DNA from 3 places in the Sinomonas terricola genome. Region 2 is predicted to be linked to each of the others. Evidence: riboswitches for the same ligand, from Rfam matches in the RefSeq annotation. Region 2 holds a riboswitch; each other region holds the start of a gene.
The links. A riboswitch is a leader RNA that binds a small molecule or an ion and turns the genes downstream of it on or off. The one in region 2 is predicted to bind thiamine pyrophosphate.
Positions count from the first base shown of each region.

Region 1: another riboswitch for thiamine pyrophosphate. It lies ahead of thiO (glycine oxidase ThiO); the one in region 2 lies ahead of SPF06_RS21100 (ECF transporter S component).
Region 3: another riboswitch for thiamine pyrophosphate. It lies ahead of thiC (phosphomethylpyrimidine synthase ThiC); the one in region 2 lies ahead of SPF06_RS21100 (ECF transporter S component).

Region 1 covers NZ_JAYGGQ010000001.1:102,338-112,556, forward strand. The annotation lists gene moeB (molybdopterin-synthase adenylyltransferase MoeB) at 1-1,022, opposite strand, end outside; gene SPF06_RS00400 (TetR/AcrR family transcriptional regulator) at 1,136-1,759, shown strand; gene SPF06_RS00405 (DUF3107 domain-containing protein) at 1,837-2,061, shown strand; gene SPF06_RS00410 (hypothetical protein) at 2,074-2,385, shown strand; gene SPF06_RS00415 (4a-hydroxytetrahydrobiopterin dehydratase) at 2,375-2,719, opposite strand; gene SPF06_RS00420 (PadR family transcriptional regulator) at 2,752-3,114, opposite strand; gene SPF06_RS00425 (hypothetical protein) at 3,746-3,916, shown strand; gene SPF06_RS00430 (thiazole synthase) at 4,040-4,861, opposite strand; gene thiS (sulfur carrier protein ThiS) at 4,869-5,126, opposite strand; gene thiO (glycine oxidase ThiO) at 5,123-6,355, opposite strand; TPP riboswitch at 6,353-6,501, opposite strand; gene thiE (thiamine phosphate synthase) at 6,517-7,218, shown strand; gene SPF06_RS00450 (prephenate dehydratase) at 7,215-8,063, shown strand; gene SPF06_RS00455 (RNB domain-containing ribonuclease) at 8,151-9,713, shown strand; gene SPF06_RS00460 (DEAD/DEAH box helicase) at 10,177-10,219, shown strand, end outside.
Region 2 covers NZ_JAYGGQ010000024.1:12,069-22,287, forward strand. The annotation lists gene SPF06_RS21065 (Na+/H+ antiporter subunit A) at 1-2,060, shown strand, start outside; gene SPF06_RS21070 (Na(+)/H(+) antiporter subunit C) at 2,057-2,575, shown strand; gene SPF06_RS21075 (Na+/H+ antiporter subunit D) at 2,572-4,143, shown strand; gene SPF06_RS21080 (Na+/H+ antiporter subunit E) at 4,140-4,718, shown strand; gene SPF06_RS21085 (MrpF/PhaF family protein) at 4,724-4,987, shown strand; gene mnhG (monovalent cation/H(+) antiporter subunit G) at 4,984-5,358, shown strand; gene SPF06_RS21095 (DUF4235 domain-containing protein) at 5,512-5,772, opposite strand; TPP riboswitch at 5,842-5,969, shown strand; gene SPF06_RS21100 (ECF transporter S component) at 6,012-6,602, shown strand; gene SPF06_RS21105 (ABC transporter ATP-binding protein) at 6,604-8,124, shown strand; gene SPF06_RS21110 (energy-coupling factor transporter transmembrane component T family protein) at 8,177-9,004, shown strand; gene SPF06_RS21115 (VOC family protein) at 9,129-9,524, shown strand; gene SPF06_RS21120 (UDP-N-acetylglucosamine 1-carboxyvinyltransferase) at 9,635-10,219, shown strand, end outside.
Region 3 covers NZ_JAYGGQ010000015.1:69,051-79,269, forward strand. The annotation lists gene rplS (50S ribosomal protein L19) at 1-82, opposite strand, end outside; gene trmD (tRNA (guanosine(37)-N1)-methyltransferase TrmD) at 285-1,088, opposite strand; gene rimM (ribosome maturation factor RimM) at 1,089-1,664, opposite strand; gene SPF06_RS17665 (RNA-binding protein) at 1,825-2,067, opposite strand; gene rpsP (30S ribosomal protein S16) at 2,069-2,476, opposite strand; gene SPF06_RS17675 (hypothetical protein) at 2,662-3,123, opposite strand; gene SPF06_RS17680 (VOC family protein) at 3,262-4,149, opposite strand; gene SPF06_RS17685 (amidohydrolase family protein) at 4,215-5,315, opposite strand; TPP riboswitch at 5,348-5,455, shown strand; gene thiC (phosphomethylpyrimidine synthase ThiC) at 5,469-7,220, shown strand; gene ffh (signal recognition particle protein) at 7,287-8,867, opposite strand; gene SPF06_RS17700 (glucose-6-phosphate dehydrogenase) at 8,941-10,219, shown strand, end outside.

The DNA of each region.
Region 1 (10,219 bases), on a different contig from region 2:
CCCCACGCCTCGCCCGAGAGCAGCCGCCCCTGCGGGATGAGCCGGGAGCCGGGGATGCTCACCATGGCGTGCTCGCCGGGCTCGCGCACGTCGATGAGCTCGAAGTCGGCCTGCCCGGCGTCGCGGGCGCGAAGCATGTCGGCGAGCTCGCGGGCCGTGACGGTGCGCCCCGTGGCCGCGGGGGTCTCAGGCGCGATGCCGCAGAAGGCCTCATAGTCCACGAGCTCGGTGATCGGCTCCGCGTCGGGCGCCTTCGAGACCTTGAGCTCGCGCCACGTCGCGCTCAGGGCGTCGTACAGCTGGACCCGTCCGAGGAGCGTCCGGCCGACGCCGGTGATGAGCTTGACGGCCTCGGTCACCATGGACGCGCCGATCGACGCGCACAGCATGCCGTAGACGCCGCCCTCGCCGCACGACGGCACGGAGCCCGCCGGCGGCGCCTCGGGGTAGAGGTCCCGATACGTCGGGCCGTATTTCTCCCAGAACACGCTCACCTGCCCGTCGAAACGGAAGATCGACCCCCATACGTACGGCTTGCCGAGGATCGCGGCGGCGTCGTTGACGAGGTAGCGCGTCGCGAAGTTGTCCGTCCCGTCGAGGATGAGGTCGTAGTCCGCGAAGACCTCGAGGGCGTTGGACGCGTCGAGGTAGACCTCATGGAGCCGGACGTCGACGAGCGGATTGAGCTCGTGCACCGCATCCCGGGCCGAATGGGCCTTGGGGCGCCCGACGTCGGACACGCCGTGGATGACCTGCCGCTGGAGGTTGCTGAGCTCGACGACGTCGTCGTCGACGATCCCGAGCGTTCCGACTCCCGCGGCCGCGAGATACAGGAGCGCGGGCGCGCCGAGGCCGCCGGCGCCGATCACGAGGACCTTGGCGTTCTTGAGGCGCCGCTGACCGAGGTCGCCGATCTCCGGGATGATGACGTGCCGGGAGTATCGCTGCACCTCGTCCGGGGTGAGCGGCGCGCCGGGTTCCACGAGCGGCGGGAGCTGGATCGGGTCGGAAAGGGGGGACATGCCTCCAGCGTATTCCCCCTGCGCGGTCAATACCGCCGTCTATATGACCCGCGGGTAGAGTATGACTACTGGCGGGTCCGGGTGGGGCCGGCCGGTGGGAGAAAGGTGGAGCTGTGAGCACCGAACCTCGCGCGTCGGCCACGCGGTCCCCGCGCCTTCCCCGAGACGAGCGGAGGGCCCAGCTCCTCAACGCCGCGCTCGAAGTCTTCGCGGCCAATGGGTATCACGGCGCGGCGATGGACGATATCGCGGAAACGGCCCAAGTCTCGAAACCGGTGCTGTATCAGCATTTCCCCTCGAAGCGGGACCTCTACCTCGCCCTGCTCGACAGCCACCTCGCGGCCCTCGCCGAGCTCATGGACGGGGCGCTCGGCTCGACGACGGACAACCGCGAGCGCGTCCGCGCCGTCATGCGCGCCTACTACGAGTTCATCGCGAAGGACGACAAGGCGCATCGCCTCGTCTTCGAGTCCGACCTCGTCAACGACCCCGACGTCGCGTCGAGGCTCGAGAAGTTCAACAAGGGCTTCGCCGAGGCCATCGCGCGCGTCATCGCGACGGACACTAAGCTGCCGATGATCGAGGCGCAGCTGCTCGGACGCGGCCTCGCCGGCATGGCCCAGGTGAGCGCGCGGTATTGGCTCGAGACGTCAGGGGATCTGCCGATCAACGTCGCGAGCGACCTCGTCTCCCGTTTGGCTTGGCGCGGAATCTCTCGATTCCCCAAAGAGGCCTAAGGTACGTATAGAGAGTCGGGCCGCGAGCATGCGCTGCGGCCCGCGCACTTCTTCTCATGCAGCAAAGGGAGACCCACGTGGAAATCAAGATCGGTATCCAGAACGTCGGCCGCGAGATCGTGCTCGAGTCCTCGCAGGACGCCGAAGCCGTTGCGAAGCTCGTCGGAGAGGCGATCTCCGGCGGGAAGGAGCTTCGGCTCGAGGACGAGAAGGGGCGTCAGGTCATCGTCCCGTCCGGCGTGATCGGCTACGTCGAGCTCGGCGCGCAGGAGCAGCGCCGCGTGGGCTTCGGCGCTCTCTGACTGGGGGCAGGCGTGGAGACCGTCTGGTCGCTCGTCATCGACATCATCGTCACCGGCGGTCTGGGCTTCGCGCTCTGGGCCGCCGATCGCCGCCACGGCAAGTACGGCATCATGCTCCCGGTCGCGCTCGGCGTCGTCGTCGCATGCGGCACCTGGATCGTGCTCGTCTCGGCGGGGACCGGCTACATGTCCGGGCTCACGTGGATGCCGTGGGTGCTTCCCATGGCACTCGGCGTCACCGCGTCGTTCGTGGTCACGAAGGTCATCGAACGATCGCGCGAGAAGCGCGACGTCGCCGACCTCAATCGGGTGCTCAAGGGCTGAGCGAATCCGGATACCTCTCCGGTTCGGGGACGGCGTCGAGCGCCGCGGCGTGATCGCTCACGCGGTGCGCGGCCTCGACGTCCTTCGCTGTGACGGCCCCGCCGGCGTCGTGCGTGCTGAAGCGCACGAACACGCGTCGATACCGCCAATCGAGGTCCGGATGGTGGACGAGTTCCTCGGATACCTCCCCGACCGCCGCGATGAAGGCGAGCGCGCTCGCCGCGCTCGGCAGCTTGTAGACCGTCACGAGCCCGCCGAGTCGGTGCTTCCATTCGGGGAGCATCTCGAGCTCTTCCGCAAGCCGCGCATCATCGAGTACTTCGAGCTCGCCCATGGTCCGAGGGTAGGCCGGACCGAGCCGTGCCGTCACGGGCGAGCTGCGTCGTTCGTTCCGACGTGACGCATCTGCAAGAGCGCCGCCCGCAGCTCGCCCCATACCTCGATCAGGACTGCAAGATGGTCAAGTCCCTTTTCGGTGAGCCGGTAGAGCTTCTGAGGAGGTCCCTTAGCCGATTCCTTCCACTCGAAGGCAAGGAAGCCGCGACTTCGGAGCCGTTTGAGGCACCCATAGAGGTCGTTCTCAGCACTCACCAGGTCATGGACGCCCCGCAGCCGCCTGGCCAGCTCGTACGCGTAAGACGGGCCCGACTCGAGCGCCAACAATACCGAGAGCGGAAGAACACTCCTCCGGATGTTGGCCGCGTCGCCACCCCCCAATTGGCTCTGCATACTCAGGAGCTACCGGCTTCAGCCTGAAGAATCAAACGAACCGGCTGGCCGTCTAACGCTCCTCGCAAGGTAGCACGCGACGCCCCTCAGCAATTGGCGGTCCGGTACTATTTCAGACACTCTAACGGGCATCGAGCAAATGGCTATGATTTCCGCACAAGGACATCCCTTGTCAGAGAAATCAGTTCGGGGGAATTGTGATGACAATGCAAATCGCGCCGTCCGCTGTGACCGTTCACCAACGACGCCGCAAGGGGGCTCGCCAAAGTGCGACAATCCTCTGGGTCACAGCGGCGATGGTCTTGGCCCTCCTTCTTGCGCCGCAATCAACAGTCCCGGCCCACGCTACCGGGCAACTCGACACTTTCTGTTCGAGCAGCTACGGCACGACCGTGTGGGACGGGACGCAACCCATACTCTTGCAACGGGACACTGTCGACATACATTGATGGAAATTTCCAGGGATCCGAGAACATTGTTCGACTGATAGCCGACAATCCGCCGCGGACGCTGGACCTGAACGCGTGGTGCGGGAGCCAGCCGTTCTTCTGCGCCGTGGTCGTCGGCGGATTCTGGTATCTCGTCAGTCTCATCACGGGATAGTTGAAAGGAAGCGAGTACCATGGGATGCATGACCACCACGGAGCGGCGACGATTCAACTGGCCCGTATTCATTGCTGGATTCGGGTCGTTCATTATCTTCCGGCCTCTGCTAGGTCTACTTTGGTCGATTTGCATCGGCTTGAGTCTGGCTTTTCTCGTGATCGCCATTCGCGGTCTGATCACGCAAAAGCGAAAGTAGGCGTTTCCGGCTAGGGCTGCGCAAGAGTGCTTGGGCCGACTGAGACCGTATCGATCCCGCCGGCTTGGGCGGCTGCCTAAGAATGAACGGAGACCGAGGCGCCTCCCGACTGCGCGGATCCACCTAAAGGAACTGCGCGCGGCCCTCCATCGGGCTCGACGCGAGCGCGTGCTCGCGCTTCGGGATGCGCCCCGCCTGCGAGGCGAGGCGGCCTGCGACGACGGCGTGGCGGAACGCGGCGGCCATCCGGACCGGGTCCTGAGCCCGGGTCACGGCGGTCGCGAGCAGTACGGCGTCGCAGCCGAGCTCCATCGCGAGGGCCGCGTCGGACGCCGTGCCGATCCCGGCGTCGAGGACCACGGGAACCTCGGCGCGGGCGACGATGAGCTCGATGTTGTGCGGATTGAGGATCCCGAGCCCCGTGCCGATCGGCGCGCCGAGCGGCATGACCGCGACGGCCCCGAGCTGTTCGAGGCGCCGGGCGAGCACGGGATCGTCGTTCGTGTACGCGAACACCTTGAAGCCCCGATTCACAAGCTGCTCCGTCGCGTCCGCGAGCTCGATCGGGTCCGGCAGGAGGGTCGTCTCGTCGGCGATGACCTCGAGCTTGACCCAGTCGGTCTCGAGGGCCTCGCGTGCGAGCTCCGCCGTCAGCACGGCGTCGCGCGCGGTGAAGCAGCCCGCGGTGTTCGGCAGGATGCGGATCCCCTTGTCCACGAGGAGCTGGAACAGGGAGCCCTGCTCGGCGGGCGAGAACCGGCGCATCGCGACGGTCGTGAGCTCGGTGCCCGAGGCCTCGAGGGCGTCGCCGAGGCCGTCGAGGCTCGGGGCCCCGCCGGTGCCGATGATGAGCCGCGAGCCCAGCTCGATACCGTCGACGACGAAGGGGTCGGCGGCGAGAAGCGGCTCGCGCCCTAGGGCACCTGCTGCGGTGTCGGTGCGGATCTCCACATCAGCCTCCTTGCATGGCTGTGACGAGCTCGACGGCGTCGCCCGCCGCGAGCGGGGTGGTGGCCCAGCGAGCGCGGGGCACCACTTCTGAATTGAGGGCGACGGCGACTCCGAGCCGCCCGCCGTCGGCCGGCCGCCCGTCAGCGCCGACCTCGCGCCCGGTCGCCGCTGCGACGAGATCGAGCACCGTCGATCCGGCCGCGACATCGCGGGGTTCGCCGTTGACGGTCACGGCGAGGGTGGTGGTCGAGGGATTCATGCTGTCCTCCCGTAGGAAGCGTGGGTCTCGTGCGGAACCCGGGCAAAGCGGTCGGGCCGGAAGGCGTGCCAGCGCTCGTCGGCGCGTCCGTCGAGCAGGTCGACGCAGATCCGAGCGGCGGCCGGTGTGAGCAGGACGCCGTGGCGGAAGAATCCCGTCGCGACGATGAGCCCGGCGACGTCCTGCGCGTGAGGCGGCGCCCCGCCGTCGTCCGCTGCGCCGGGGGCCCAGCGCGCGGCGACGCGTCCGAGCAGCGGCGCGTTGTCCGGCGTCCCGGGACGGGCACGCGCGGTCGTCTCGTACAGCTCGAGCTCGGCGACGGCCGGGACGAGTGCCTGGGCGTCGCGGAGGAGCTCGTAGACGCCGCCCGCGGAGACCGCGTCGGAGCCGTCCTCGCGCTGCGTGGCGCCGATGACGAGGGTCCCGTCCGCTCGGGGCACGAGATAGACGGGCTTGCCGCGCACGAGGCCCCTCACTGTCGCGGTCACGAGCGGCCGCAGGCTCTCGGGCACGCGCAGCCGGAGGATGTCGCCGTACACGGGCCGGAGCGGCAGCGGGACGGGAAGGCCCGCGAGCTCACGCGCGCCGAGGCCGTTCGCGACGATCGTCTCCCCCGCGCGCAGCTCGCTCCCATCCGCGAGCCGCACGCCGACAACGCGCGCCCCGTCGCCCGCCCAGACGAGGGATTCGGCCCGCTGCCGGATGACGGCTCCGGTCCCGAGCCGGGCCAGGATCGCGGCGACGAGGCGGCGCGGGTCGACCTGATGGTCCGCGGTGATCTCGAACGCGCCTGCGATCGCGGGGGCGAGCATGGGCTCGAGCGACCGGGCTTCGCGCACCGTGAGCGGCCGGACGCCGAGCCCGTGGGCCTCTTGGACTGCGCGGAGGTCGGCGAGTGCCTGGCGGTCCGCCGCGTCCCCCGCGACGCACAGCGTCGGCGTGCTGAGATTGCCGGCTTCGGTGCCGAGCGGCCGGGCGAACCCGGGCCACAGCCGTGCGGATTCGAGGGTAAGGCCGAGGAGGTCTTCCTCTTGGTAGTGGTACTCGCTCACGGCGGCGAGCATGCCGGCCGCCGCGAAGCTCGCGCCCGTGCCAGGCGCCGGATCGACGACGACGACGCGGCGGCCCGAGCACGCGGCCTCCCACGCGATCCCGAGGCCCACGACGCCCGCGCCGACGACGGCGACGTCGACCTCCGCGGGATGCGTCACCGCGTCGCGTCCGTCCATGAATACGCTGTCCTTCCCTACGCCGGCACAACCCGGATCAGGTTCTCACGGTCGGCACACAGCCCTCTCAGCCCGGCTCACGATGCGCCGCCGGCCGTCAGGGTTCGGACGGGGTGTCACACTCGCGGGCTCCCGCAGTACTGAGGACTAGTCTAGTTGCCATGCACTTGCCCGACGCCCAGCTTTACGTGTGCACCGACGCCCGGAAGGGCCGCGGCGACTTCGCGGCCTTCGTGGACGCGGCGTTCTCGGGCGGCGTCGACATCATCCAGCTCCGCGACAAGCAGATCGAGGCCGCCGAAGAGCTCGAGCTCCTCGACGTGCTCCGCGAGGCCGCCGAGCGCCACGGGAAGCTGTGGGCCGTCAACGACCGGGCCGACATCGCGCTGCTCTCGGGGGCGCCCGTGTTCCACGTGGGCCAGAAGGACCTGCCGCTTGAGGCCGTGCGCCGCGTCCTCGGCGGCTCTGTCGCCGTCGGGCTCTCGACCCACGCGCCCGAGCAGGTCGACGCGGCCCTCGCAGCCGGCGCGAGCACGGCGGACGACGGCGCACCGCGGCTTTCGTACTTCTGCACGGGGCCGCTGTGGGCCACCCCGACGAAGCCGGGGCGAACGGCGGTCGGCCTCGGACTCGTCGAGTACGCGGCCCGCCGCACGGCCGAGGCATCCGACGCGGGTGCGCCCACGCTCCCCTGGTTCGCGATCGGCGGAATCGACCACTCGAACGTCGGGGCGGTCGTCGAGTCGGGGGCGAGCCGCGTCGTCGTCGTCCGCGCCGTCACGGACGCCGACGATCCCGCGGACGCCGCAGCCCGGCTCCGCGCCCAGCTGCCGGCCCTCGCCCCGGGGGCGGCTCGCGCATGACCGTCGTCGCCTATCAGGGCGAGCCTGGCGCGAACTCGCATATGGCCGCCCTCGAGGCCTTCCCGGGTGCCGACGCGCTCCCGTGCGCGACGTTCGAGGACGCATTCGCGGCCGTGGACAGCGGCGAGGCCCAGTACGCCATGATCCCCATCGACAACACGGTCGCCGGCCGCGTCGCGGACATCCACCTGCTCTTGCCCACGACGAGCCTCCAGATCATCGGCGAGCACTTCCTGCGCATCCGCTTCAGCCTCATGGGCATCCCGGGTGCGAGCATCGAGGGGGCGCGCGAGGTGCACAGCCACGTGCACGCGCTCGCGCAGTGCCGCGGGTTCATCCGAGCCCACGGCCTCACGCCGGTTGTCGCAGGGGATACGGCTGGCTCCGCGCGCGAGGTCGCGGAGTGGGGGGATCCGACGAAGCTCTCGATCGCCCCGCCGCTCGCGGCGCAGCGCTATGGCCTCGAAATCCTCGCCTCGGACATCGAGGACCACAAGCACAACACGACGCGTTTCGTGATCCTCGCCCCGCCGCAGCCCCTCCCCGAGGCGGGCAGCGGGCCCTACGTGACGAGCTTCGTGTTCCGGGTCAAGAACATCCCGGCCGCGCTCTACAAGGCGCTCGGCGGCTTCGCGACCAACGGCGTCAACATGACGCGCCTCGAGAGCTACATGGTGGACGGACAGTTCTCCGCGACCATGTTCATGGTCGATGTCGAGGGGCATCCCGACGAGCCGCCGCTCGCGAGGGCCCTCGAGGAGCTCACGTTCTTCTCGACGGAGCTCCGCATCCTCGGGGTGTTCCCGGCCCATCCGTGGCGCCTCGGACAGGACGGGCTCTCCTAGCCCTCCATTGGTCACCTCCCAGGGGTGCTGCCCCCTCCAACCACGGGCCGCTGCGCAATGTCGGCGCTCGGGTCTAGGCTGACGCTCGTGGGCCCATCACACTTCGCGCCGAAGCCGGCCAGAGCCGCGGCGCCCCGCACCGACGCGGGAGCCGAGGCGATCGTGGCCGCGTTCGCCGCTCTGCGCGAAGAGTTCCAGCTCGCCTCCGAGTATCCGGCGGCGGCGGTCGCGGACGCCGAGGCGGCCATTGCCTCGCTTCGGCTCCCGGACGCCGACGCCACCCGGGTCGACTTCGTCACGATCGATCCGCCCGAATCGACCGATCTCGACCAGGCCCTCCACATCGAGCGGGACGGCGCGGGCTACCGCGTCCGCTACGCGATCGCGGATGTCCCGGCCTTCGTCCGGCCCGCAGGCGAGCTGGACGCCGAGACGCGGCGCCGCGGCCAGACGATCTACGCGGCCGACGCGAAAGTCCCGCTGCACCCGCAGGACATCACCGACGACGCCGGAAGCCTCCTCGCCGACACCGTGCGAGGCGCGTTCGTGTGGGACTTCCGGCTCGACGCGGACGGCGACGTCACCGATGTCGGCCTCGCCCGTGCCCGGATCCGCAGTCGTGCGAAGCTCAACTACGCCGAGGTGCAGGCCCAGATCGACGCGGGCACCGCCGTCGAGCCTCTCATGCTGCTCAAGGAGGTGGGGCTCAAGCGCGTGGCGCTCGAGCGGGCCCGCGGCGGGGCAAGCCTCAACCTCCCCGAGCAGGAGATCGTCCCGACTGACGAGGGCGGCTATCGGATCGAGGCGGCCGCGCAGCGCCCGGTCGAGGACTGGAACGCGCAGATCTCGCTCATGACCGGCATGGCCGCCGCGAAGCTCATGATGGACGGCGGAATCGGGATCCTCCGCACCATGCCGCCGCCCGACGAGAAGTCCCTGCGCCATTTCCGCCGCCAGACGCAGGCCCTCGGCCGCCCATGGGACGGCGCCATGGCCTACGGCGAGTACCTGCGGACGCTCGAGGCCTCCGATCCGCGACACCTTGCGATCCTGCATGCGGCGGCCGCGCTCTTCCGCGGCGCGACGTACACGCCGTTCGACGGCGCACTGCCGGACAACCCCGTGCAGGCGGCCATCGCCGCGCCCTACGCGCATACGACGGCGCCCCTGCGGCGGCTCGTGGACCGCTTCGTCCTCGTGCTCTGCGAGGCTCTCGCGAACGACGGCGATGTTCCCGGCTGGGTGCGCGAGGCCCTTCCCGCCCTACCGGGCCTCATGGCAGCTTCGGACCATCTCGCGGCCCAGGTCGAGCGTGCGTCGCTCGATCTCGTCGAGGCGGCGCTCCTCGTGAACTGCGTGGGCCAGGAGTACGACGCCGTCGTGGTCTCGGGCTCGAAGCCGGCCGCGAGCGACGACGGCCAGGGGCCCGGCAACGGCAACGGCCGGCCGTCCCAGCCGCTCGATCGCATCGCAAGCTCGCAGAACGGCGGCCGGCCCCAAGCTGCGGGGAAGCCGTTCGGCACGGTCCAGCTTTCCGACCCGCCGGTCACGGCCCGCTGCGAGGGCGAGATGGAATCGGGAACCACGGTGCGTGTGAGGCTCGTGACGGCCGACATCCGGAAGCGCCTCGTGCTCTTCGAACGCGTCTAGGCGCAATGGGACTTCAGGCCCGTCCCCGCGCGTTCCTGGCGAAGGCGAGCCGAGGGCCGAGACGTGAGAGGTCGAGAGTTTTCATGAGGCCACTCTTGCCGCCAGGCAGAGTTCGCGCCTGCCCCTTCCGATCCATGTGGATAATCGGCAGGAGCGTCCGACGACCACGGCCCGGCGACGAGGCAGCCGACTCCGTGTGTCGCGCCACACAATTCCCGGCTTTCCGGGCCCCCACGATATCCTTGTCACGTTATTGGATGCCCGGTCGTATTTGACGCGATCTGCTTTTTCACCTGCCAGCCCCGCGCTGACACCCTGATAGCCCGCGATCGGCTTCCACTGGACGGCCGTCACGATCGGCCGCTCCGGACAATCTAGGCGAATGCGAGTCCCCTGCCGCCCGCCCTGAGGACAGTCCGTTGAGCGGCCAGTCCCGGCCCAGATGGAAAGGGACGCAGCCCCTTTGAACGAGCTTCACACCCAGGAACTGCTTCTGGACGATTCGG
Region 2 (10,219 bases):
TGGTCGCCGTCGTCGGCCTCGGCAGGCCGGACGCCGCGCTCGCGGGCCTCGCCCTCGTCGTCGCCCATGCCCTCTTCAAGGCGACGCTCTTCCTCGTCGTCGGGATCGTCGACCACCAGACGGGCACGCGCGATGTGCGCCGGCTCTCGGGCGTGTTCCGCCAGTCGCGCGCGCTCGGCGTGGTGGCGATCCTCGCGGCCGCGTCCATGGCCGGGCTGCCGCTGCTGGGCGGATTCGTCGCGAAGGAGACGGTGTTCGCCGCGTTCGTGCACCCCGGGGGCGACGTCCTCGCGGGGCTGTGGGCCGCCGTCGTCCTCGTCGGCTTCGTCCTCGGTTCCGCGCTGACTGTCGCGTACAGCGCGCGCTTCGTGTGGGGCGCGTTCGCGCGGAAGCCCGGGCTCCCGGACACGCCGTTCAAGCCCGTCACGCCGCTCTTCGTAGCGCCGCCCGCCGTTCTGGCCGTTCTCGGGCTCGTGTACGGGATCTGGCCCGCCCCGGTCGAGGAATGGGCGGCGCCGCACGCCGCGGAGGCGGGCCACGTCTCCGAGCATCTCGCCGCGTGGCACGGGCTCGGCCTCCCGCTCGCGCTCTCGGCGGCCGCGTGGGCGGTGGGCGGGCTGCTCTTCTGGGCGCGCGGACCGGTGTACCGGCTCCAGGTCGCAGTCTCGGGGCTTCCCGACGCCGAGCGGATCTATCGCGCGGCGATCGGTGCGGTCGACGACGTCGCCATCTGGGTGACTGGCCGGACGCAGCGAGGCTCGCTCTTCTTCTACCTCGCCGTCATCCTCTCCGTCGCGACCGTGCTGCCTCTCGCCGTCATGCTGATCACGCGGCCCGCGATCCCCGGCGGGGCGTTCTTCCTCGACCCGAACGCGCCGCTCCAGGGCGTCATCGGCGTGGGAATCGCGATCGGCGCGCTCGCGGCCGTCCGCGCGAACAAGCGCTTCCTCGCGGTGCTCATGGTCTCGGTCACGGGCTACGGGATCGCGCTCATCTTCGCGCTCCAGGGCGCCCCGGACCTCGCGATGACCCAGCTCCTCGTCGAGACGATCGTGCTCGTCGCGTTCGTGCTCGGCATGCGCCGCCTCCCGGCTCAACTCCGGGACCGCACAGGCGGGGCCTACCGCGTGGTGCGCATCGTCATCGCTGCGCTGTTCGGCGCCGTCGTCGTGTTCGCGGGGATGTTCGCTATGGGCTCCCGCACAGCCGAACCGATCTCGCTCCGGTTCCCCGAGCTCGCCTACACGCAGGGCGGAGGGGCCAACATCGTCAACGTCGCGCTCGTCGACCTCCGCGCGTGGGATACGTTCGGCGAAATCTCCGTGCTCGTCCTCGCGGCGACTGGCGTCGCGAGCCTCATCTTCATCAGCCACCGCGGCCGCGGGCTCGGGCCGACGCGCGACGTCGAGACGGGAAGCGTCGGGCGCGTGCGCGGCGTCGATCCCTCGACCCGGGGAGGTGCCGAGCTCGCCGTCGCGCGCACGTTCGCGAGCGTCGAGCGGGATCCGTGGCTCGTCGCCGGCCGGACGCTCGCTCCGGAACGCCGCTCGATCATCTTCGAGGTCATCACTCGGCTCGTCTTCCACAGCATGGTGCTGTTCTCGATCTACCTCCTGTTCGCGGGGCACAACGCGCCCGGCGGTGGATTCGCGGGCGGGCTCGTGGCCGGCATCGCGCTCACGATCCGCTACCTCGCCGGCGGCCGCTTCGAGCTTTACGAGGCCGCGCCCTTCAACCCCGGCCGGCTCCTCGGCGTCGGGCTCGCGACGGCGGCGCTCGCGGGCGGGATTCCGCTCCTCGCGGGAGGGCACGTGCTCGAGAGTGCGATCATCACGCTGTGGCTGCCCGTCTTCGGGGACGTGAAGTTCGTGACCTCGACGATCTTCGACGTCGGCGTGTACTTCATCGTCGTCGCGCTCGTGATCGACGTGCTGCGGAGCCTCGGCGCGCGGATCGACGAGCAGCTCGAGGAGGGCGCGCAGGCGGACGCGGAGCGAGCACGGTCTGACGGGGAGCCGGGCCTGCGGGACTCCGATGCTCGAGCGAAGGAGCGCGCATGAGCCCCAACGTGACGCTCCTCATCATCTCCGGCGTGCTGTTCGCGTGCGGAATCTACCTGCTTCTTGAACGGAGCCTCACCCGCGTCCTCCTCGGGCTGCTCATGCTCACGAACGGTGCGAACCTTCTCCTGCTCACGACTGGCGGCTACGCGGGCCTCGCGCCGTTCTTCGCCAAGGGCACGGATCCGCGCGCATACAGCGATCCGCTCCCGCAGGCGTTCGTGCTCACGTCGATCGTGATCAGCTTCGCCGTGACGGCGTTCATGCTCGCGCTCATCTACCGCACGTGGCAGCTTGGCCGCGCCGACGAGGTCGCCGACGACATCGAGGACCGCCGTGTCGCCTCCCAGTCGGGCTGGGTTGCCGAGGACGACGCCGATGTGCCCGCCGATCTGAGCGAGTTCCCGAGCGTCGAGGAGGCCGCCGCGGCGGACTGGGAGGCCCTGCATTCCGGCCCGCGCGAGAAGGCGTACGCCCGCGACGCCGACGAGAAGGCTGAGGGGAGCCTCGAATGAGCCTTGCAAGCCTCGCGCCGCTCGCCGTCGTCCTTCCCATCTTCGGCGCGGCGGTGACGTTCATGCTCCTGCGCCAGGAGCGCGCGCAGCGGATCGTGAGCATCGGCGTGCTCGCCGCGACGCTGGTCCTCGAGATCGCGCTGCTCCTCTCGGTGTGGGGCGGCGGAACCGTGGCCGTGCCGATCGGGGGGTGGGTGCCGCCGTGGGGCATCACGCTCGTCGTCGACCAGTTCTCCTCGCTCATGCTCGTCGTCTCGAGCTCCGTGAGCCTCGCCGTCCTCGTGTACGCGGTGTCGCAGGGCATTGCGGACGGGGACAAGGACGGGCCGATCTCGGTGTTCCACCCGAGCTTCCTCATCCTCATCGCGGGGGTCTCGGACGCGTTCCTCGCGGGCGACCTCTTCAACCTGTACGTCGGCTTCGAGATGCTCCTCACCGCGAGCTACGTGCTCCTCACGCTCGGAGGAACGACGGCGAGGATCCGCGCCGGGGTGACCTACGTCGTCGTGAGCGTCGTCTCCTCGCTCCTGTTCCTCGTCGCCATCGCGATGGTCTACGCGGCCACGGGCACCGTGAACATGGCGGACCTCGCTGTGAAGCTCGGGCAGCTCGCGCCCGAGACGCAGGTGCTCCTCCACGTCATGCTGCTCATCGGCTTCGGGATCAAGGCCGCGGTCTTCCCGCTCTCGTTCTGGCTCCCGGACTCGTACCCGACCGCCCCGGCCCCCGTCACGGCCGTGTTCGCAGGACTCCTCACGAAGGTCGGCGTCTACGCGTTCGTGCGCACGGAGACGCTCCTGTTCCCCGGCGACCAGCTCAACACCCCGCTCATGGTCGTCGCGCTCCTGACCATGGTCATAGGCATCCTCGGTGCGCTCGCGCAGACCGACATCAAGCGACTGTTGTCCTTCACCCTCGTCAGCCATATCGGGTACATGGTGTTCGGCCTCTCGATGAGCTCCGTGATCGGGCTCGCCGCGACGGTCTTCTACGTCATGCATCACATCACGGTGCAGACGTCCCTGTTCCTCGTCGCGGGGCTCATCGAGCGGCGCGCCGGCTCCGCGTCCATCGATCGGCTCGGCGGCCTCGCGAAGCTCTCGCCTCTCCTGGCCCTCCTGTACTTCATCCCGGCCATGAACCTCGCGGGGATCCCGCCGCTCTCGGGGTTCCTCGGCAAGCTCGGCCTCGTCCAGGCCGGTGTCGCGCTCGGGACGCCCATGGCGCTGGCCGTCGTCGTCGCCGGCGTCGTGGTGAGCCTCCTGACCCTGCTGGCCATGGCGCGCGTGTGGGGGCGCGCATTCTGGCGGTCGATCGACGACGCCGACAATCCCGATGCCGCCCTCCTCGCTCCCGCGCGGGCCGGCTCGATGCCCCGCGCGATGGTTGGCGCAACCGCCGGACTCGTGGGGCTCGGCCTTGCCCTCTCGGTCTTCGCCGGGCCGCTCTTCCAGGTCAGCGAGGAGGCCGCGAAGGAGATGCTCGACCGCACGCCGTACATCACCGCGGTGCTTGGTTCCCAGCCGGGCGCTCAGCAGCCGGGCGCTCAGGGGGCGGTGCGCCCGTGAGCCCCGTTCGCCGTCGGACGTCGCTGCGCAAGGAACTCCCGCTCCTCGCATGGCTCGTGATCGTGTGGGGCGCCCTGTGGCAGGATTTCAGCCCCGGCAATCTCGTGTTCGGCCTCGTGCTCGCGCTCCTTGTGACCCGATTCCTGGCGCTCCCGCCGGTCGAGCTGAGCGGGCGCTTCAACGTGTTCCACGCCGCGCGCTACGCCTTCGTGTTCGTGGGGCAGCTCGTCGCCGCGAGCGCGACCCTGCTCCGGCTCGCGGTGACCGTCGGGCCGCGGGTGAGCAGCGCCGTCGTCGCCGTCCCCCTGCGGAGCCACGCGGATCTCATGGTGACCGCAACGGGCCACCTCGTCTCGCTCATCCCCGGCTCGCTCATCGTCGACGTGGACCGAGCCAACGCGACGCTGTACGTCCACGGCATCGACGTGCCGGACGCCGCCGCGGCCGAACGCGTGCGCCGCTCCGTGCTCGCGACCGAGGCCGAGCTCATCCGGATCATGGGCACGAGGGAGGAGCTCGCGCTCGTGCGGGACGAGGAGCAGCTTCGCCGAGACGAATCGAGGGGAACCCTATGACGTTCATGGACGGGGTCCTCGTGGTGTGCAGCGTCCTGCTCGCGCTCGGGGCGCTCGGCGCGGTGGTCCGCATGATCAAGGGCCCTGCCCTGCTGGATCGGGTGCTCGCGGCGGACGTCCTGCTCGTCGTGCTCGCGTCGGCGCTCATCGTGGACATGGCCGCGCACCGGAATACGGACAACCTCCCGCTCGTCGTCGCGATCACGCTCATAGGCTTCGTGGGCTCGGTGACCGTCGCGCGCTTCGTGCAGGATCGGAGGCAGCCGTGAACCCTGGTCTTGACGCGGGCATCGACGTGATCGCGGGCGTGCTCATGGTGCTCGGGGCGCTCATGTCCCTCGGGGCCGCGATTGGACTCCTCCGCTTCCCCGACCTCCTCACGCGCATGCACGCCGCAACGAAGCCACAGGTGCTCGGGTCTTTGCTGCTGCTCACCGCGCTCGGGCTCGAACTGCGATCGTGGGCGCTCGTGCCCCTGCTCGTCGTCGCGTGGATCTTCCAGCTCCTGACCGTTCCCGTGTCCGCCCACATGGTTGGCCGCGCGGGGTACCGGACGAAGCACGTCGACAAGGCCGCGCTCACGGTCGACGAGCTCGATGAGGTCGTGGCGCGCGTCGAGCGGACCGACGAGGCCGGCTGAGACCCGGCGCCGCGTCGCGCTTCTCGAGACGGTTTGCGGCCGAGAAGACGCCCTCAGTGCGTCTTCTCGTGCACAAGCCGTCTCGGGTCACATCCGGAGCCAGCGTTCGAGCCTGAAACTGCCCTCGGCGCGTCGGAGCCCGGGAACCCCCCGCTACACCGCGTCCGGCGTGCTGTTGAAGCGCGCGATCGCCTTCTGCGTGAACCGCTGTGTGAGGACCTGGATCGTGGCTCCGACCGAGGCGGAGACCAACGCGAACACGAGGGTGTCGCGGAGGCTCTGCTCGATGTTGGTGGCGTCCTTGGGCGGCTTGTTGCCCGTGCTCTTCTCCCACACGGCGTCGACGACCTTGGTGGCGGCGAAGCCGGCGCCGAGGCTGATGGCGGTCCCGAACAGCTTGATGAGGATGGTCACGTCCGTCTCCTTCGCAGTCGGCGCAGAACAGGCGCTCTTCCGCCCAGCCTAGCGGTAGACTGTCGTCACTTCATACGACAGGGGAGCGCCGCCGTCGGGCATTGCTCGGCGCGCAGGGGCGCTGAGAGTGCGGACCACCGCAGACCCTCGAACCTGCTCCGGCTAATACCGGCGAAGGAAGTCGAGTTCTCAGGCAGTTCACGCTGCCGCCCCTCCTGCTCCAGTGGGAGGTAGAAATCATGGGCACCACCGTCAAGCCCGGCTACACGTGGCGCGTTGTCGACATCGTCGTTGCCGCCGTTGTCTCCGTCGCGTGCGGCGTCATCTTCTGGCTCTGGGACCAGGGCTACACAGGAATCCAGGCCGTCACGGCGGCGTTCGCGCCGCTCAGCGGCCTTTACTCGGGCGGCTGGCTCCTCGCCGGCGTGCTCGGCGGCCTCATCATCCGCAAGCCGGGGGCGGCCCTGTTCTGCGAGATCCTCGCGGCCGTGGTCGAGGCGCTGCTCGGCTCGCAGTTCGGCGTCACGGTGCTGCTCTCGGGCCTTGTGCAGGGCCTCGGGGCCGAGATTGGCTTCGCGATCTTCGCGTACCGCCGCTGGAACGTCGGCGTCGCGCTCCTCGCGGGCGCGCTCTCGGGCCTCGCGCTGGGCGTGAGCGAGGTCATCCAGTTCTTCGTCGAATGGGAGTTCGGCTGGCAGGTCGCGTACACGGTCTTCGCCGTGATCTCAGGCATCGTCATCGCGGGCCTGCTGAGCTGGCTCGCCGTGAAGGCGCTCGCGAAGACCGGCGCACTGTCCGCCTTCGCCGCGGGGCGCGCCGCGGACGTCTGAGATGCCCCCCGCAGCGCCCGCGGGTGTCAGGGCCCGCGGCTGGGGCTGGCGCCACGCGGGCCGAAAGGCCTTCGCCGTGAGCGGCCTCGACCTCGACATCGCGCCGGGCGAGCGCGTCCTCCTGCTCGGTGCGTCCGGCGCGGGCAAGTCGACGCTCCTGCACGCGCTCGCGGGCGTCCTCGGCGCGGCCGAGGAGGGCGAGGAACACGGCGAGCTCACGGTCGACGGCGTGCCGGCACCGAGTGCGCGCGGCCGCGCGGGGCTCGTGCTCCAGGACCCGGAGAGCCAGATCGCGATGGCCCGCGTGGGGGACGAGGTCGCGTTCGGGTGCGAGAACCTCGCCGTTCCGCGCGACGAGATCTGGCCGCGCGTGCATCGGGCGCTCGCCGACGTGGGCCTCGACCTTCCGCTCGACCGCCCCACCGCGGCCCTCTCGGGCGGCCAGAAGCAGCGGCTCGCACTCGCGGGGATCCTCGCGATGGAACCCGGCCTCGTGCTGCTCGACGAGCCGACCGCGAACCTCGACCCGGAGGGCGTCGAAGAGGTCCGCGAGGCCGTGCAGCGCAGCCTCGACCGCACGGGGGCGACGCTCGTCGTCGTCGAGCACCGGGTCTCGGTGTGGAGCGGGCTCGTGGACCGCGTCGTCGTGCTCGGTGCCGGCGGCGGGCTGCTCGCGGACGGCCCGCCCGAGCGCGTGCTCGCGGACGCGGGCGTACGACGGCGCCTGGCCGCCGCAGGCGTGTGGGTTCCGGGCTGGCATCCGCTCACCGGAGAAGAGCCGGCCAAGCCGCTCCGACCGGCGAACGGCGGCGGCGAGCTGCATGGGGGCTCCTTGCTCCGCGCGGAGGGTCTCGCCGTCGGCCGCTCGCCGAAGCTTCCGCCCGTCGTGGGCGGGATCGACCTGGCGCTCCGCGAGGGCCACGCGACGAGCGTGACCGGGCCGAACGGGGCCGGCAAGTCGACGCTTGCGCTCACGCTCGCGGGGCTCCTGCCCGCCGTCGGCGGTCGGCTCACGGCGCTTCCGCCGCTCGCGCTGGGGGCCAGCTCGAGCCCACACCGCTGGCGATCGAGCGAGCTCGTGAGCCGGATCGGGACCGTGTTCCAGGAGCCCGAGCACCAGTTCCTCACGCCGCGCGTCCTCGACGAACTCGAGTTCGGGCCGCGCCGCGTCGCCAAGCTGTCCGAGAAGGACGTGCGGCGCATCGTGGACGGGCTCCTCGAGCGGCTCCGCCTCGAGCGCCTCGCCGGGGCGAATCCGTTCACGCTCTCGGGCGGCGAGAAGCGGCGCCTCTCCGTCGCGACGATGCTCGCGACGAGCCCGCGGATCCTCGTCCTCGACGAGCCGACGTTCGGCCAGGACGCCCTCACATGGGCCGAGCTCGTGCGGCTCCTCGCCGACCTGCTCGCACAGGGCACGGCACTGCTCGCCGTCACGCACGACGAGGACTTCACGACCGCCCTCTCGGACACTGTCTATCGCGTCGATGGCGGGCGCGCTGCACGCGTGGAGGCCGCGGCATGAGCGCGGACATCTGTGTCGATGGCGGGCGCGCTGCACGCGTGGAGGCCGCGGCATGAGCGTGGACATCCTCACCCCCGACGTCGCCAACTCCGTCCTCGCGCGGGCCAACCCCGTCGCGAAGCTCGCGGCTGCCCTCTGCATCACGGTCACGCTGCTGTTGAGCGTCGATTGGGTCTCGGCGTCCGTGGCCCTCGCGTGCGAGCTGTGCCTCGTGCCGCTGCTCGGGGTGCGCCCGGGAACCCTCGCGAAGAGGACGTGGCCCCTCGTCGCGGCCGCCGCCATCGCTGCCTATTCGACGGCGTTGCTGGGCGTCAAGGCTGGGCCGGTATGGCTTCAGCTCGGGCCGGCCGCCTTCCAGATTGTGCTCTCCGAGCACTCCGTGCTCACGGGCGCGGCGATCGGCCTACGCGGCCTCGCGATCGCGCTCCCCGGCGTCTTCCTCCTCTTCTCCACCGACCCTACCGATCTCGCCGACGGCCTCGCGCAGAAGCTCCGCCTCCCGAGCCGATTCGTGCTCGGCGCGCTCGCGGGAATGCGGCTTGTCGGGCTGCTCGTGGACGAATGGCGCACGCTCGGGCTCGCGCGCCGCGCCCGCGGCGTGGGGACCGGCCACAGCCCCATAGCGCGCTTCCGGGCTTTCCTCGGCCAGGCGTTCGCGCTCCTCGTCCTCGCGATCCGGCGGGCCACGCGGCTCGCCGTCGCGATGGAGGCTCGCGGCTTCGGGGGCGTCGTGGACGGGCGTGCCGCGCCGCGCACGTGGGCGCGCGAGTCGAGCTTTTCGCGGCTCGACGCGTGGGTTCTCCTCTCCGGGGTGGGGATCGCGGCGCTCGCGGTGGGCGCCGCCGTCGTCCTCGGGACCTGGAACGTCGTGTGGGGGTAGCGCGCGCAAGCGATAGGTGACGGTTGGACGGGGCGGAACGCGAGCGCTCCGCCTCTGGTGCTCCGCACGCCGTCGTGGGATCGTGGCCCGCGGGGGAGGACCACCGCAATCCAAGGAGCCCACGATGTTTGAAATCTCCGGATCGTTCTCGAGCTTCAGCGTTGACGACGTCGAGAAGGCGCGCGACTTCTATGCCGGAACCCTGGGATTCCAGGCGGCGGACGCCTTGGGCGGCGGGCTCGACCTCACGCTTCCGGGCGGCGGGCGCGTCTATGCGTACCCGAAGTCGGACCACGTGCCCGCGACGCATACGGTGCTGAACCTCGTCGTGCCTGACATCGAGGCGGCCGTGGCATCGCTCCACGAGCTCGGGATCCGCACCGACCACTACCCGAGCACACCCGAGATGCCGCTCGACGAGAACGGAATCCTGCGCGATCCGAATGCTCCCGAAGGCTTCGGGATGGCATGGTTCAAGGACCCGGCGGGCAACGTCATCTCGGTCTTGGCTCAGCCTTAGGTCCTTGCAATATCTCATGAGAGTGTGCTAGCGAGCGGTCTAGACCGCCTGAGGACACAGTTTGGTGTCGAATTCGGGGTGCCTATCGCATCTGTGATATTTTGGCCGACATGGCGCAACAGACTGCTGAAACCGTCGGGGCGATTCTGCGCGAAGTGCGCAGCGACAAGGGCTGGACCCAGGGCCAGCTCGCAGCGGAGCTGGGCACAAGCCAAAGCGCCGTCGCCCGCATGGAGCAGGGCAAGCAGAATCTGAGCCTCAAGATGCTCCAGCGCATCGAGGACATCCTCGGCCAGCGCATCCTCAATATCGGCCCGTCCAAGATGACCCATCTCCGGGTCGAGGGCGGGCGCCGCCTCTCCGGCGCCGTCGACGTCAACACGTCGAAGAACGCGGGCGTGGCCCTTCTGTGCGCGAGCCTCATCAACCGCGGCACGACGACGCTGCGCAACCTCGCGCGCATCGAGGAGGTCAACCGGATCGTCGAGGTGCTCACGTCGATCGGCGTCGAATGCACGTGGCTACCGGCAGCCCCAGGCGAGCAGCCGCGCGACCTCCAGATCCGCCGCCCCACCGTCCTCGACCTCGAGGCCATGGACGTCGAGGCCGCCCGGCGCACGCGCAGCGTCATCATGCTTCTCGGCCCGCTGCTCGACGAGCGCAGCGAGTACAAGCTCCCGTATGCGGGCGGCTGC
Region 3 (10,219 bases), on a different contig from region 2:
GCACCTTGATGGTGTCGCCCGGCGCGAAGGACGGAATGTCGGACCGCAGGGACGCGGCGTCAACCGAGTCGAGATTGTGCATTGTGCTTCTCCTGGCGACTGCCACAGGTCAATCGCTTCAGTCACGGGCCGCGGAGGCCCGGGGCTCTCACCCGCGGGCCGGCTGACCCGGCCGCGGGCCGCCCAGTCCGTTGACCGGCTCCCCTGTGGCAGAGTCCGGGCCCGGCGGGCGCAACGCTCTATTCTGCCATGCCGAGCCCCCGCCGGGCGAATCACGCGGCAATTCAGGGGCGCGCGAGGCGACCTTCGACGACGTCGTACCCGAGTTCGGCGAGCACCGCGCGCTCCTCACGGCCGAACTCGGACGGATCGGCCCCCTCGAGGAGCTCGGGGCGCCGCGCGGCCGTGCGACGCAGCTGCTGCTCGCGGCGCCACCGGGCGATGAGCCCGTGGTTGCCGCTCAAGAGGACCTCGGGCACGTCGTGGCCTCGCCACGAGGACGGCTTCGTGTACACGGGATACTCAAGGAGCCCGTCGGCGTGCGATTCCTCGACAAGCGATTCGGGGTTGCCGACGACTCCCGGAAGGAGACGGCCGATGGCTTCGACCATCGCCATGACGGCTACCTCCCCGCCGTTGAGCACATAGTCGCCGAGGCTCACGGGCCGCACCCGGAAGTGCCCACGCGCCCACTCGAGCACGCGTTCGTCGATGCCTTCGTAGCGGCCGCACGCGAACGTGAGGCTCGGTTCCTCGGCGAGCTCGTAGGCGAGCCGCTGCGTGAAGACCTCGCCCGCGGGCGAGGGCACGATGAGGGTGGGCAGGTCCGCGGCGGGAGTCTGCGCGGCAAGCTCAGCAAGCTCGGCAAGCACGGACTCGAGGGCCAGCGCCCACGGTTCGGCCTTCATGACCATGCCCGCGCCGCCGCCGTACGGCGTGTCGTCGACGGTCCGGTGCCGATCGAACGCGAAGTCGCGGAGGTCGTGGACCTCCAGGTCGAGGAGGCCCCCCTCCTGGGCGCGGCCGAGGAGGGAGAGGCGCAGGGGAGCGAGGTACTCGGGGAAGATGCTGACGACGTCGACGCGCACCTAGGCGTCGCCTCCGCGAGTCTCGCCCGGCGAGTCGTCGCCGCCGGCTTCGCGGTTGAGCTCGAACAGGCCGGTGGGCGGCAGGACGACGACGAAGCCGCCCTCGACGTCGACTTCCGGCACGATCTCCTCAACGAAGGGGACGAGGACCTCGCCGTCCGGTGTGTCCACCACGAGCAGGTCCTGGGCGGGCATGACCTGCAATGCGGCGACGGTGCCGACCGCGCGGCCGTCGACGCGCACCTCGAGCCCGACGAGCTCGTGCTCGTACCAGCCCTCCTCGCTCTCGTCGTCGAGCTCCTCGGTGTCCACGTACAGGGTGGTCCCCCGGAGCTCCTCGGCGCGGTTGCGGTCCGGCACCTCCTCGAACCCGAGCACGAGGATGTCCTTGTTCCACCGCGCCGAGCGCACGGTGAGCGTCCGCACGGCGAGGGAGCCAGGTGTGGCCGCCTCGACGTCGTACGCCAGCACCGCGCCCCGGTCGAAGCGCTCCTCGGGCGAGTCGGTCAGAACCTGGACCGTGACCTCGCCGCGGATCCCGTGCGGCTTGCCGATGCGTGCGACGCGCAGCTGCATCGATTCCCTTCCTCGTGCGGTGTGCTCGTGCAATTCCTGTTGCGGCCAGCCCTCCCGCGAGGGCGTGCCTTGAGGCCAAAAAGCTCCGGCCCCTCAGCCCTCCAATCGGGCGAGGGGCCGGAGCCTCATGATGGTGGGCAGCTGCTGCGGCCCGCGGGCGCTAGCGGCGGCGGTCGGTGTCGACGACGTCCACTCGGACGGCGTCCCCGTCCGCAAGCGCCGCCACGACGGTCCGCAGCGCACGTGCCGTGCGGCCCTGGCGGCCGATCACCCGGCCCAGGTCGTCCTGATGGACGCGGACCTCGAGAACGTCGCCGCGACGGCTGTTCTTCGCCTCCACCTGGACGTCGTCCGGATTGTCCACGATCCCCCGGACGAGGTGCTCGAGCGCGTCGGCCAGCAAGCTACTCAGCCTCGGTCGTCTCGGCCTCGGCCGGAGCCTCGTCGGCAGCCTTCTCGGCCTTAGGGGCCTCGGGGACGATCACGGAGCCCTTCTCGGGAGCCACGAACGGCTCCTTGCCCTTCGGGTACTTGAGGGTACCCTCCTGGCCCGGGAGGCCCTTGAACTTCTGCCAGTCACCCGTGACCTTGAAGATCGCGAGGACCTGCTCGGTCGGCTGGGCGCCGACGGAGAGCCAGTACTGCGCCCGCTCCGAGTTGACCTCGATGAACGAGGGCTCCTCGATCGGGTGGTACTTGCCGATCTCCTCGATCGCACGGCCATCGCGCTTGGTGCGCGAGTCGGCGACGACAATGCGGTAGTACGGCGCGCGCATCTTGCCGAAGCGCTTGAGTCGAATCTTAACGGCCACTTTTGTGGTCACTCCTGTTTCTGCACACGGATCGAGCCCACGCTTTCCGCTCCCGTGGGGCGGGCCGTACTCGGATGGGCTCTATTCGGACACGACGCGCGCGGAGAGAGGGGCCACGCGGATCGGGTACCCGACTATTGTGCCAGACTCGGCGACCGAATCGCGATTCCTCCGGGGAATTCGGATCACGAGCCCGCCCAGACGAAAAGCTCCTGGCGATCCGAGTCGTCGACGTCGGCCGCGAGCTTCGCGAGCTGCTCGACGTAGCCGTAGGCCTCCTGCGCGTCGAAGGGCAGGTCCTCCTGATCGACCCACGCCGCGGCCACGCGTTCGACCGCGTCCCCCTCGCCCTCGTCGGATTCGTAGGCGAGCAGTTCGGCGAGCGCGCGAATCATCGCGGGAGGGACAGCCAGGAGGGTATCGCTCGAGACGTCGACCATCGTGAGCTCGTAGTCGGCGCCCGCCGCGTGGACGGCGGATCCGACGAGCGTTCCGAGCTGCTCGATCTCATAGTCGGACACTCCGGGGATGCGGACGCCTTCTCCGTCCAGATTGGACGCCGACCCGGAGTCGAGCGCCAAAGCCCTCTGCAGGGCGTCGGCATGGGTCGAAACGAAGACTTCGGCGAATGGGCTGGGAGCTGACACGGTATCCCCCTTGAAAGGCGGGTGCCGATCGCCGGGCAGGCCCGGCGGCATCGGCGGCGAGACGGACAACGTGCCCGCGAATCCGCGGACACGTCGAGCGTAGCGCAGGAGCGGTCAGGCTGCACGAACCTGCTGGGGTCAGAGCGCCATGCGGATGGAATTGCGCCAGGGGTCCTCGAAGCGGAGCTCGAGGCCGGTGTGGTGTGTCGCAATGCCCGCGGCCTTGAGGCGGTCGGCGGCCGCGAGGATGTCATCGTGGGCGGGTACGTGGATGAGCACTTCCCCGAGGCCCAGCGTGTCCTTGCGCGGGCCCGCCCCGCGGCTGTTCCACACGTTCATGGCCATGTGGTGGTGATATTTGCCAGCAGAGACGAAGAGAGCCTGGCCGTGCCATCCAGCGGTCTGCTCGAAGCCGAGCGTCTCGACGTAGAAGCGATGCGCCGTGGGGATGTCGCCGACCTGGAGGTGCACGTGGCCGATGCCGGCCGCGGACTCGTGCTGGCCGTCGAGAGCCTGTTCCGTGAGGTTGGCGTTGAGGTAGGCCTGCGGCGGCAGCGGGAGGCTGTCCATGACGACCCGGCTCCCCTGCCACTCCCACGTGCTGCGCGGCTTGTCGAAGTAGAGCTCGACGCCGTTGCCCTCGGGGTCGGTGAAGTAGAAGGCCTCCGAGACGAGGTGGTCGGCGCTGCCTGCGAAGAGTCGCGGATCGTACCGGGCGGCCGTCGCAATCGCGGCTGCGAGGTCGGCTCGGCTCTCGAACAGGATCGCCGTGTGGAACAGGCCGGCCTCGCCGCGGCCCGGGATCTGGAGCCCCGCGGCGGGGCTCAGATGGATGATCGGGAGGCCATTGCGCCCGAGGAAGACTCCGCCCAGGGACTCCGAGATCGGCACGAGGCCGATCGCGCGCTCGTAGTAGTCGAGCATGAGGTTCATGTTGCCCACCTTGAGCATGACAGTGCCCATGCTCAGGTCCGCGGGCAGGAGGTCTTGGGCGCTGGCGGCAGGGACGGGGGCGGGCGTCGTCATGGGGGCTCCTCGGGTGGACTGACAACTTCAAGACTACATTTACTTGAAGCTTCAATCAAGGATTTCTATTCCCCGCCCCGGAGCGCTCGTCCCGCGCGCAGCACGCCACGCGGGCGGGAGAGCGTCGTCACGTCCCAGCGGGGGTCGGCGTCGAGCACGACGAGGTCCGCGGGCTCGCCCTCGCCGAGCGCCGGGGCGCCGAGCCACGACCGCGCTCCCCAGCACGCGGCGTCGACCGCTGCCTCGGCTCCCAGCGCCTCGGCGAGGAGCGCGATCTCCTCGGGAAGCCGGCCGTGCGCGATCACCGAGCCCGCATCGGTTCCCGCGTAGATTCGAACACCCGCTGCGTGGGCCTCGGCGATGCGCTCGAAGCGCCGCGCCCACAGGGCGCGCATCCGCGCGGCGTACGCGGGGAACTTCCCGTCGGCGCGCGCCGCGATGTCCGGAAAGGTCGCGACGTTGACGAGCGTCGGGACAATCGGGACGCCCAGCTCGGCGAGCCTCGGGAGATGGCGCGGCTGAAGGCCCGTCGCATGCTCGATGCAGTCGATCCCGGCGTCCAGCAGATCGTCGATCGTCGCCTCGGCGAAGGAATGCGCCGTCACGCGGGCCCCCTCGTCGTGCGCCGCACGGACGGCTTCGCGGACGACGGCGGCCGGGAACGCGGGGGCCAGATCGCCGGCCGAGCGGTCGATCCAGTCCGCGACGAGCTTGACCCAGCCGTCGCCGGCCTTGGCTTCGCGGCGCACCGCCTCGACAAGATCCTCGGGCTCGACCTCGACCGCGAGCCCGCGGAGGTAGCGTCGGCTGCGCGCGAGGTGCCGCCCGGAGCGGACGACGCGGGGAACGTCGCTGCGCGCGTCGAGCCACCGCGTGTCCGCGGGGCTCCCGCAGTCGCGCACGAGGAGCGTGCCGGCGGCGGCGTCGGTCCGCGCTTGCCGCAGGGTCTCGCCGTCGTCCGCCGCTCCCCCGGCCACGAGCCCGAGGTGACAGTGCGCGTCGACGAGACCCGGAACGACCCATCCCGCGAGCACGTTCGTGACGGGCCGCCCGGGCCGGACGTACGTCATGCGCCCGTCCACGATCCACCCCTCGGGGCGCGACTCTCCGCGCGCCGTGAGGATCGGCCCCATCAGGTGGACGACGTCATGAGCAGCATCCGTCATACCGCCCAGAGTAGCGGCCGTGCTAGCCTCCCTTTCGTCCACACGGGTGCCCTCGCAAGGGCTGAGATCAGGCTGGCGCGGCCTGCGACCGTCGAACCTGTCCGGGTCATGCCGGCGTAGGAAGTGAGGGCTCACACCTTGAGCACACCGGAAATGCAAGAACAGCACCCCGCCCACTCGCTCGCATTCCTCGAGGACGCCGAGCACGGCCTGCGGGTCCCCGTCACCGAGATCGCGCTCGACGACTCCCCCAACGGGCAGCCCAACGCGCCGCTGCGGGTCTACCGCACCGCGGGGCCGGGCAGCGACCCGGTCGTGGGGCTCCCGGCGTACCGCGCGTCGTGGATCGCGGAGCGCGACGACACGGAGGCATACGAGGGGCGCGAGCGGAACCTGCTCGACGACGGCCGCTCGGCCGTGCGGCGCGGCGCCGCCTCGGCCGAATGGAAGGGCGCGAAGCCCGTCCCAAGGCGGGCCAAGGACGGCCGCCGGGTGACGCAGATGCATTACGCGCGCCAGGGCGTGATCACGCCGGAGATGCGCTACGTCGCGCTCCGGGAGAGCTGCGACGTCGAGCTCGTCCGCAGCGAGGTCGCCGCGGGCCGTGCCATCATCCCGAACAACATCAACCACCCCGAGTCGGAGCCGATGATCATCGGCAAGGCGTTCCTCGTGAAGATCAACGCCAACATCGGCAACTCCGCCGTGACCTCCTCGATCGCCGAGGAGGTCGACAAGCTCCAGTGGGCCACCAAGTGGGGCGCGGACACGGTCATGGACCTCTCGACCGGTGACGACATCCACACGACGCGCGAATGGATCATCCGCAACTCCCCCGTGCCGATCGGTACTGTGCCGATCTACCAGGCGCTCGAGAAGGTCAATGGCGACGCCTCGAAGCTCACGTGGGAGATCTTCCGCGACACGGTCATCGAGCAGTGCGAGCAGGGCGTCGACTACATGACGATCCACGCGGGCGTGCTCCTGCGCTACGTGCCGCTCACCGCGAACCGCGTCACGGGAATCGTCTCGCGCGGCGGATCGATCATGGCTGGCTGGTGCCTCGCGCACCACGAGGAGAACTTCCTCTACACGCATTTCGACGAGCTGTGCGAGATCTTCGCGCAGTACGACGTCGCGTTCTCCCTCGGCGACGGCCTGCGCCCGGGCTCCACGGCGGACGCGAACGACGCCGCTCAGTTCGCCGAGCTCGACACGCTCGCCGAGCTCACCAAGCGGGCATGGACGTACGACGTGCAGGTCATGGTCGAGGGGCCGGGCCACATTCCATTCCACCTCGTCCGCGAGAACGTCGAGCGGCAGCAGGAGCTGTGTGACGGCGCGCCGTTCTACACGCTCGGCCCGCTCGTGACCGACGTGGCGCCGGGCTACGACCACATCACGTCCGCGATCGGCGCGACCGAAATCGCTCGGTACGGCACCGCGATGCTGTGCTACGTGACGCCGAAGGAGCACCTCGGGCTCCCGAACAAGGACGACGTCAAGACGGGCGTCATCACGTACAAGATCGCGGCGCACTCGGCCGACCTCGCGAAGGGTCACCCGGGCGCGCACGAGCGCGACGACGCCCTCTCGAAGGCCCGCTTCGAGTTCCGGTGGAAGGACCAGTTCTCGCTCTCGCTCGACCCCGCGACGGCCGAGGCGTTCCACGACGAAACGCTGCCCGCAGAGCCGGCCAAGACGGCTCACTTCTGCTCGATGTGCGGCCCGAAGTTCTGCTCTATGCGCATCTCGCAGGACATCCGGAACGAGTTCGGCTCGAAGGAAGCGCAGGAAGCCATCGTCGAGGTCACCGAGGGCATGAAGCAGAAGTCGGCTGAGTTCCTCGCCCAGGGCGGCAAGGTCTACCTGCCCGAGACAATCTCGGTCGGTTCGCCGGAGTAGACGTGCAATAGCCTGAACAGCACGAAGGGCCCGGTTCGCGCCGGGCCCTTCGTGCTCTGCGGGGCTCTAATTCCCGAGGAACTTCTCGAAGCCCTTCGGAAGATTGAGCGCGGCCGGATCGAAGTCCGGCTGGGCCTGCTGGCCGAAGGCCGAGCCTCCCTGAAGGGCGTTCGCGGCGCCCGCGGCGCGCTTCTGCTCCGCCTCTCGGAGCTGCTGGGCTGCCTTGGCGGGGTTACCCGAGCGCGCCTTCTTCTTGTTGTTCTTGCCCGTGGGCTTGCGAGACCCTCCGCCGGCTCCCGGAACGCCCGGCATGCCGGGGATCCCGCCGCCTTGCGCCATGCGACGCATCATCTTCTGCGCCTGGCCAAAGCGCTCGAGAAGCCCATTGACCTCGGAGACGTGCACGCCCGAGCCCTTGGCGATGCGGGAACGGCGCGAGCCGTTGATGATCTTCGGCGCAACGCGTTCGTGGGGCGTCATCGAGCGCACGATCGCCTCGACGCGGTCGATTTCGCGCTCGTCGAACTGTTCGAGCTGCTGCCGGAACTGCGCGGCCCCCGGCATCATCATGAGCAGCTTCTTCATCGAGCCCATCTTGCGGATCTGCTGCATCTGGGCGAGGAAGTCCTCAAGCGTGAAGTCCTCCTGGTCGGCGAACTTCTTCGCCATCCGGGCGGCTTCGCCCTTGTCCCAGTTCGCTTCGGCCTGCTCGATGAGCGTGAGGACGTCGCCCATGTCGAGGATGCGCGAGGCCATGCGGTCCGGGTGGAAGAGCTCGAAGTCGTCGAGGCCCTCGCCCGTCGACGCGAACATGACCGGGCGGCCGGTGACGGACGCGACGGACAGCGCGGCGCCGCCGCGTGCATCGCCGTCGAGCTTCGTGAGCACGACGCCAGTGAAGTCGACGCCCTCTTCGAACGCCTTCGCCGTGTTGACGGCGTCCTGGCCGATCATCGCGTCGATGACGAAGAGGACCTCGTCGGGATTCACAGCGGCGCGGATGTCTGCGGCCTGCTGCATCATCTCGGCGTCGATGCCAAGGCGGCCGGCGGTGTCCACGATCACGACGTCGTGGAGCTTCTGGCGCGCCTGCTCGACGCCGCCCCGGGCGACGCCGACCGGGTCGCCCGTGGGGGCCTCGAACTCGGACTGGACGCCGGGGTGCGGCGCGTAGACGGCGACGCCCGCGCGCTGGCCGACGACCTGGAGCTGGGTCACGGCATTGGGGCGCTGGAGGTCGGCAGCGACGAGGATGGGCGAGTGCCCCTGGCCCTTGAGCCACTTCGCGAGCTTGCCCGCGAGCGTCGTCTTGCCGGCACCCTGGAGGCCAGCGAGCATAATGACGGTCGGGGGATTCTTCGCGAGGCGGACACGACGGGTCTCGCCGCCGAGAATCGTCACGAGCTCATCGTTGACGATCTTGACGATCTGCTGGCTCGGGTTGAGCGCCGCGGCGACCTCGGCCCCGAGCGCGCGCTCGCGCACGCGTGCGGCGAAGTCGCGCACGACCGGCACGGCAACGTCGGCGTCGAGCAGCGCGCGACGGATCTCGCGGACGGTGGCGTCAACGTCGGCCTCGCTCAGGCGCCCCTTGCCGCGGAGGTTCTTGAACGTCGCAGTCAGTCGGTCCGAGAGGGAGTTGAACACGTGACGGAGTCGCTTTCGGTGATGGGAATCGGCCGCCCGGGGGCGGTTCTGCCGTTTCAAGGGTATCAATGGCATGCTTGGCACCGTGACGACGCAGACATCTGACCAGCAGCACGTCCGCCAGCCCCAGCCCGCGCCGTCGGCCGCCCCGGGAAACCCGCAGCCCGTGAGGAGCCTCCTCATCCTCGGCGCCTCGGGCGACCTCACAGGCCGCCTTCTCTTCCCAGGGCTCGCGCGCCTCATCGCAACCGGCCGCCATGAGGGCCTGACGATCGTGGGCGCGGGCCACGAGGACTGGAGCGCGGAGCAATGGTCCGAGCGGGTCCACGACGCGACTGCGGCCGCACTCGCGGAGTCGACGCCCGAAGGGCGGGCAGAGCTCGAGCGCATCCGGCAGGAGTCGCGCTATGTCCAGCTCGACGTCACGGCACCCGGCGCTCTCGCGGGTATCATCGCGGAACTCCCCGCACCCGCCGCGGTGTATTTCGCGCTTCCGCCCCAGATCGCCCAGAAGGCCTGCGAGACGCTGAACCCGCACGACCTGCCCGAGGGGACGCGCCTAGCCCTCGAGAAGCCCTTCGGCTCATCGGCCGCTTCAGCCGCAGCCCTCAACGAGACGCTCAGGGCGCTCCTGCCCGAGCAGCAGATCCACCGCGTGGACCACTTCCTCGGCAAGGGAACGGTCCTCAACATCCTCGGCCTGCGCTTCGCCAACAACTTCCTCGAACCCGTCTGGAACCGCGACCACATCGAGAAGGTCGAGATCTTCTTCGACGAGGACCTCGCGCTCGAGGGGCGCGCCGGGTACTACGATCGCGCAGGAGCCCTGCGCGACATGATCCAGAGCCACCTCCTGCACGTCATGGCGATCCTCGCGATGGACGCCCCGGCCCGACTCGACGAGCGCGATCTCCGCGACGCGATCAGCTCGGTGCTGCGCGCCGCGCGCGTCGAAAAGCCGTTCGATGCGACCACCCGCCGCGCCCGCTACGCCGCTGGGAGCATCGCGGGCCGCAGCATCCCGGACTACACCGCGGAGGAGGGCGTCGACGCGACCCGCGGAACCGAGACGCTCGCCGAGATCACCGTGACCCTCGCGAGCTGGCGCTGGGCTGGCGTGCCGTTCATCCTCCGCTCCGGGAAGGCCCTCGGGATGCGCCGCAAGGAGGCCATCGTCACGTTCAAGCCCGTCCCGCACCTCCCTGAAGGGTTCACAGGCGTCGACGAGCCGAATCGGCTGCGCATCGGCTTCGGCCCCGACGTCCTCCAGCTCGACGTCGACATCAATGGTCCCGGGGACGTCATGACGCTCAACCGCGTGACCCTCGACGCGGACCTCAGCGAGACCGACC